Regions from separate parts of the Kushneria marisflavi genome, predicted to be linked through region 2. Evidence: predicted binding sites of a transcription regulator. Region 2 holds the regulator's gene; each other region holds the start of a gene.
The links. The regulator PhoB, encoded in region 2, activates phosphate uptake and scavenging genes when phosphate is short. The targets are predictions, from matches to a motif close to TGTCATANNNNTGTCANA.
Positions count from the first base shown of each region.

Region 1: a site for PhoB is predicted at 1,036-1,053, ahead of B9H00_RS12580 (PhoX family protein). Genes of this name have one in related genera too.
Region 3: a site for PhoB is predicted at 1,421-1,438, ahead of B9H00_RS03730 (CYTH domain-containing protein). Genes of this name have one in related genera too.

Region 1 covers NZ_CP021358.1:2,750,912-2,753,184, forward strand. The annotation lists gene B9H00_RS12575 (3-deoxy-7-phosphoheptulonate synthase) at 1-984, shown strand, start outside; gene B9H00_RS12580 (PhoX family protein) at 1,101-2,273, shown strand, end outside.
Region 2 covers NZ_CP021358.1:2,053,822-2,056,094, forward strand. The annotation lists gene ubiA (4-hydroxybenzoate octaprenyltransferase) at 1-406, shown strand, start outside; gene phoB (phosphate regulon transcriptional regulator PhoB) at 563-1,246, shown strand; gene phoR (phosphate regulon sensor histidine kinase PhoR) at 1,252-2,273, shown strand, end outside.
Region 3 covers NZ_CP021358.1:802,824-805,096, forward strand. The annotation lists gene B9H00_RS03720 (inorganic phosphate transporter) at 1-636, opposite strand, end outside; gene B9H00_RS03725 (TIGR00153 family protein) at 684-1,364, opposite strand; gene B9H00_RS03730 (CYTH domain-containing protein) at 1,468-2,273, shown strand, end outside.

The DNA of each region.
Region 1 (2,273 bases), 700 kb from region 2:
CTCAAAAAGGCCATTGCCCTCGAGCCTGCTATAAGGGAGCAGATTGCTGAACAGCGACAGACGATCCGCAATATCCTGAGCGGTCAGGATTCGCGTCTGCTGGTTGTCATGGGGCCCTGTTCCATTCATGACCGTGATAGCGCGCTGGATTATGCCCGCCGCCTGAAAGGGCTCGCCGACGAAGTGGCTGATCGCATGGTGCTGGTCATGCGCGTCTACGTTGAAAAGCCACGAACGACCGTTGGCTGGAAAGGACTGGTGTATGACCCGCACCTGGATGGCAGTGACAACATGGCTGAAGGGCTTTCCAGTACGCGCCGGCTTATGCGGGATATCACGGCGCTGGGGCTACCGATTGCCTGCGAGCTGCTTCAGCCCATGTTGAGTGCCTATATGGATGATCTCATCAGCTGGGCTGCCGTAGGGGCACGGACGACCGAGTCGCAGATCCATCGTGAAATGGTTAGTGCGCTGCCCATGCCCACCGGGTTCAAGAATGGTACTGACGGCGGCATTCAGGTGGCCATCGATGCCATGGGGGCCAGCCAGCATGGTCATCGCTACCCGGGATTTGATGACAGCGGTCAGCCGGCGCTTTTGCATTCACCCGGTAATCCTGACACCCATCTGGTCCTGCGCGGCGGGCATCACGGCCCCAATCACGATGCGCCAAGCGTTGAAAAGGCTGCTCTGGCCCTCAGGGCGGCGGGCGTTTCAGGCGCCATCATGGTGGATTGTTCTCATGCCAATAGTGGCAAGGATCCCGCTCGACAGCCGCTGGTACTCGATGAGGTGATCCGCCAGCGCCTCAATGGCATGTCATCACTGGTCGGCATCATGCTCGAAAGTCATCTGGAAACGGGCAGGCAACCCATGGGCGCTGAGCTGCGCTATGGCGTTTCCGTCACCGATGGCTGTCTGGGCTGGGCGGAAAGCGAGCATTATATTCGTATGGCGGCGAAGCGGCTGTCCGAACCGGTTTAAGGTAGCCGGTTGTCGCCCGGGACAGTGTCGAGGCTGTCCCGACCATTGGGGTGTCAAAAACCTGTCATGATATCGTCGTAATCTCGGCCATCGATCAATCCACGGGAGACGATGGCATGAGTCAGGAAATCGAGAATCATGACAACCACAATGATAGCGATAACCGCCCCTTTTCCTCCGTCATGGCACGCTACATGTCGCGTCGGCGCATGCTGCAGGGAAGCCTGGGGCTGGCGGCTGCCACACTGTTTACCGACTTTGGCCTTGGGAGCGTCATCCGTCAGGCCGGCGCCGAACCGGGACGCCGGCTGACACTGGGCTTTGAATCGCTCCCCGGCAGCATGACGGATGGCATTGTGGTTCCCGAAGGCTATACCGCTCAGGTTCTTGTGCCCTGGGGCACCCCGCTGGATGGCCGTACGGTCGGCTGGCAGCAGGACATGCGCATGACACCAGCCTTTCAGGCACGTGCCATGGGCATGCATCACGATGGCATGTACCACTTCGCGCTTGATACGCAGCATGCCTCACGTGATTTTCTGTTGGCGATCAATCACGAATATATCGATCAGGGCGCGCTCTGGGCCCCGCAGGGAGGGCCGACCCACAAGGCCGAGGGGGCGCGTCCGGCCGATGAGGCACGTACCGAGATCAATGCCCACGGTGTCGCGATTGTCCGACTGCGGCGCGATGACGAGGGGCACTGGGCGCCCGTGGCCGACGATGCCCATAACCGACGCATTACCTCGGCCACGCCCATGGCGCTGGCAGGGCCCGTGGCGGGAACGCCCTGGGTGGTGACCGCCTGGTCGCCCGAAGGCACACATGTTCGCGGCACCAATAACAACTGTGCCAGTGGCTACACGCCGTGGGGTACCTACCTGACCTGCGAGGAAAACTGGCCCGAGGTGTTTATCAATCGTGGCGAGCTGACGGCCGATCAGGCTCGTCTGGGCATCAACGGCGAGCGTGGCCGCTACGGCTGGGAAAGCGCCAATGACGGCGAGCAGGGGGAGTTCAGTCGTTTCGACAATACGCCGCAGGGTGATGATCCCGCTCGGGACTATCGCAACGAGGCTCGCGGTTTCGGCTACATCGTGGAAATCGATCCCTACGACCCTGACAGCACCATCTACAAGCGCACGGCACTGGGGCGTTTTCGTCATGAGGGCTGCTGGCCCGGTCGGGTCGTCGAAGGCATGCCGCTGACCTTCTATACCGGCCATGACAGCCGCAACGAATATATCTACAAGTTTGTGTCGAACAAACGCTGGCAGCAAAGCGATGCC
Region 2 (2,273 bases):
GGCCTTTGGCGCCGAGCAGGGCCATGTGCCGGCCGTGGCCTGGTGGCTCTTTTTTGCCAATATCGTCTGGACGCTGGTCTATGACACCTGGTATGCGATGGTCGACCGTGACGATGATCTGAAAATCGGCATCAAGTCGACTGCCGTGTTGTTCGGCCGGATGGATCTGGTCATTCAGGGCGCGCTGCAGGTGCTGATGCTGATGCTGCTGGCGGTCGTGGGCCGCCTGGAGGAGCTGGATGGCTTCTACTGGGCATCGCTTGCCGCCATTGCCGTCGTGTTCGTCCATCAGCAGCGATTATGTCGCACACGTACCCGCGAGGGCTGCTTTCAGGCCTTTTTGAACAATCATTGGGTAGGAATACTGCTCTTTGCCGGCATTGCACTGGCAACCTGGCAGGCTTAATCCTCTGGAAGCGATGGCGTCATTCCCGGCGGGAGTGTCATAAAGTTGTCATATGAAGACGTTTGAATGACGATCACATGACGAAGCCCGTGACCGACCGCCATCGCGTTGGTCATCTCGTCAGTCGCCATCGCTATCCGGCAGGGGAAGCCACTCATGTCCAGAACCGTTTTAATCGTCGACGACGAAGCGCCGATTCGTGAAATGATTGCCATGGCGCTCGAGATGGCGGACTTTCGCATTCTCGAAGCCGAAGACGCCATCACCGCCCATGAGCTGGTCGTCGACGAGCGCCCCGATCTGATTTTACTGGACTGGATGCTGCCCGGCGTCAGCGGCATTGATCTCGCGCGTCGCCTCAAGCGCGACCCCATTACCCGCGACATCCCGATCGTGCTGCTGACGGCCCGCAGCGAAGAAGACAACAAGGTTCAGGGGCTGGAAAGCGGCGCTGATGACTACATCACCAAGCCCTTTTCTCCCCGTGAGCTGATCGCTCGCCTAAAGGCCGTGCTGCGGCGTACGACGCCGGCCGGTGTCGAGGAAACCGTCGAGGTCGGTGGGCTGATGCTTGATCCCGTCAGCCATCGCGTCAGTGTGGATGGACAAGCGCTCGAGATCGGACCAACCGAATACCGCCTGCTGCAGTTCTTCATGACCCATCAGGAACGCGCCTACACCCGTACCCAGCTGCTTGATCAGGTCTGGGGGGGCAATGTTTATGTCGAGGAGCGAACGGTGGATGTTCACATTCGCCGGTTGCGAAAGGTGCTGGGAGATGCCCATCAGCACCTGGTGCAGACCGTACGCGGTACCGGCTATCGCTTCTCGTCGCGGTAGCCGGCATGCATTACTGGCTCAACGAACTCTGGCGCCTGGCCTATCTGGCCGTATGTTTTACCATCCTTGGCATGCTGCTGGGCTATCCGGGCTGGGGGCTGGCTCTGGGACTGGGCATCCATCTCGCCTTTACCCTGAGACATCTAAGGCGGCTCTACCGCTGGCTGGAAGCCCCGGTAGAACAGCGCCCGCCCGATGGCGAAGGGGTATGGGGGGATCTGTTCGACCGACTCTATCGCTATCAGAAGGGCCAGCAGCAGCTGCAAAACCGCCTGCGCTCGGTATTAAAGCGTGTTCAGGAGTCCGCCGAGTCGATGAGCGAGGGGGTGGTAATGCTCGATTCGCGCGGCTGTCTGGACTGGTGGAACAGTACCGCCGAGCGGCTGGTCGGGCTGGATAAACATCAGGACCGCGGCCATCACCTGACCAACTATCTGCGTGATCCTGACTTTATTCGCTACTTTCGCAAAATGGATTACAGCGAGCCGGTCACGATCAATGCCCCCACCAATGACGCCCGCACGCTGGCATGTCAGATCACCCGCTTTGGCGATGACGAACGTCTGTTGATCATTCGGGATGTGACCCGGCTGCAGCGTCTGGAACAAACTCGGCGCGACTTCGTGGCCAATGTCTCCCACGAGCTGCGCACGCCCCTGACGGTACTGACCGGCTACGTCGAAACCTGGCAGGACAACGATGATGCACTGCCCACCTCGTTCAAGCGCGGCCTGAATCGCATGCAGGAACAGACCGTACGCATGCAGCATCTGGTCGAGGATCTTCTGACCCTGTCACGGCTCGAGACCAGCGAGCGCCATCACAAAGAACGCTCCATTGACATGGTGGCGCTGTGTGAACAGATCGCCGAGGACGGGCAGGAACTCTCTGCCGGCAGCCACGAGATCACCTGCCGGCTGGAGGAGACCCGTCGGCTGTTCGGGGATGTCGAAGAGCTGCGAAGCGCCCTGTCCAATCTGATCTACAACGCGGTGCGCTACACCTCACCCGGCTGTCATATCACCAT
Region 3 (2,273 bases), 1.3 Mb from region 2:
GAGGTTCAGCCCCACATGGCTCAGACCCTTGAGTAGCGTCACCATGGCCACGATAAACCCGACCAGAAACATGTAGCCCGGCACATAGCGCCGCGCCGCTGCCAGCGGATCCTTGTTTTCAAAGATCAGGGTCTGAATCGAGCGAAACAGCAAAAAGGCAATCACCCCGGCGGTGACCGGCGAAACCACCCAGCTCGAAACAATCTGGCCAACCTCACCCCACTGCACGGAACTCGGCCCCAGACCTGCCACGGCAAAGCCAACGATCGCGCCGACCACCGAGTGGGTGGTGGATACCGGCCAGCCCTGCTTTGAAGCAATCATCAGCCAGATGGCGGCAGCCAGCAGTGAAGACAACATGCCATAAACCAGATACTGGGGTTCACTGCTGAGCAGCGTGGGGTCGATGATGCCGTTGCGAATGGTGGCCGTCACCTCACCGCCGGCAAGCCATGCCCCCAGAAATTCAAAGACAATGGCGATACAGATCGCCTGACGGATGGTAATGGCCTTGGAGCCCACCGAGGTGCCCATGGCATTGGCAACATCGTTGGCGCCAACCCCCCAGGCCATAAAGAAACCGAAAACGCAGGCGAGAAGAATAAAGAGCTCGCCATGCTGTGCGATGATGGTCATAGGAAAATGTCGTTATCCGAACTTCGGTACCCGATGATGACGTGCACCTATCGGGCCAAAAGGATTTGCAGGCGGCTGCCTACGCGTTCAGAGCGGTCAGAAACCTCACCGATCCAGTCAATGATCTGATAAAGAAACATGACATCGACGGGGGGGAGATTTTTTTCCAGCTCAAAAAGGCGGCGCCGGATCATGACCTGCTGATCGTCGGCCTGGTGTTCAAGTTCATGGAGTTTTCGAATCTGATCGCTCAGAAGGTCGGAAACATTGCGTCCGAAGCCTGACTCGAGCAGATCATCCAGCTCGGCCAGCGCCTGGCGGGCCTGATGGACGGTGGCGACAGCTGTACGCACATACTCCTGAAAGATGTCCTCCATCGCCTCGGGAATACGCATGCGCCGACCCAGCATGATCCCGGCGATATCCTTGATCTTGTTGGCGATCTTGTCCTGTACACTGATCAGTTCAAGCAGATCGGAACGTGAGACCGGCAGGAAAAGGCTGTTGGGCAGATTCATGCGGATATGGGTTTTCAGTTCATCGGCTTCATGCTCGCCGTTACTGATGCTGTTGCGAATTTCGGCGGCACGCGCCCAGTCCTGCTCAAGGGTCGCCTGAAAGAAGACCGGCAGCAGATCCGCGCACTCGACCGTCTTGTCGATATGTTCAAGCAGCGGTTGGAACGGCGACCGCCCGAACAGCGCTGAAAAGGGATTGGATGACACCATGGTGATTTCACTGCAATGAAAAATGGCGTCACCAGTATATTTATCTGACTACCCTGCGTCATGAAAATTTAACGTTTGGCCCCAGGATAGAGCGAATTAACACATGAATCCGAGCACACAAGGCGACGATACGGACACAAAAGCCCCTGAGACCCCTCAGGAGGTAGAACTCAAGCTGGCACTGGGCCTGGACAGCATCGAGGCGCTCAAGGCGCATCCACTGTTGAAGAACACGGTCTGCGAGACGCACCGCCTGGCCAATGTCTATTACGACACCCCCGAGCGCGCCCTCGAGCAGTACCGGGTGGCGCTGCGACTGCGCGGCGACGGCCAGCGCTTTGTTCAGACGGTCAAGACAGCCGGCCACGGCCATGGCGGCCTGCACACCCGCGGCGAATGGGAAATTCCACGCGATCAGGAAAGTCTGGATACGCACTGGCTGGCAGGACTGGGGGTCACCCCGTTTGAGCAGGACGCTGTTCGAGAGCACCTGGCACCGGTCTATCGCACGGACTTTCAGCGCACGCAATGGCTGCTTGAACATGACGACAGCCACATCGAGCTGGCGCTGGACATCGGTGACATTGTTGTCGGCGAGCGTCGAGTGGCCATTCATGAAGTCGAACTGGAACTCAAGGGCGGCCGGGAAGCGGCGCTCTGGTCACTGGCCGATCAGCTGGCCGAACAGTGTGCCCTGCGCCCGGCGAATGCCAGCAAGGCCGCGCGAGCCGTTGCGCTGCGCGAGCAGCACTGGCAGCTTCCGCCCTGTGCACTCGACATGCCGGAGCAGTGCCTTGAGCGCGCCATTCTGGCGCTGGACGCCTTTCAGGACAGCCAGCAGCAGACGTTTTTATATGCCGCACGTCAGGCTCTGCTCAAACTGGTGCGTCATGACGATCCCAATGTGGC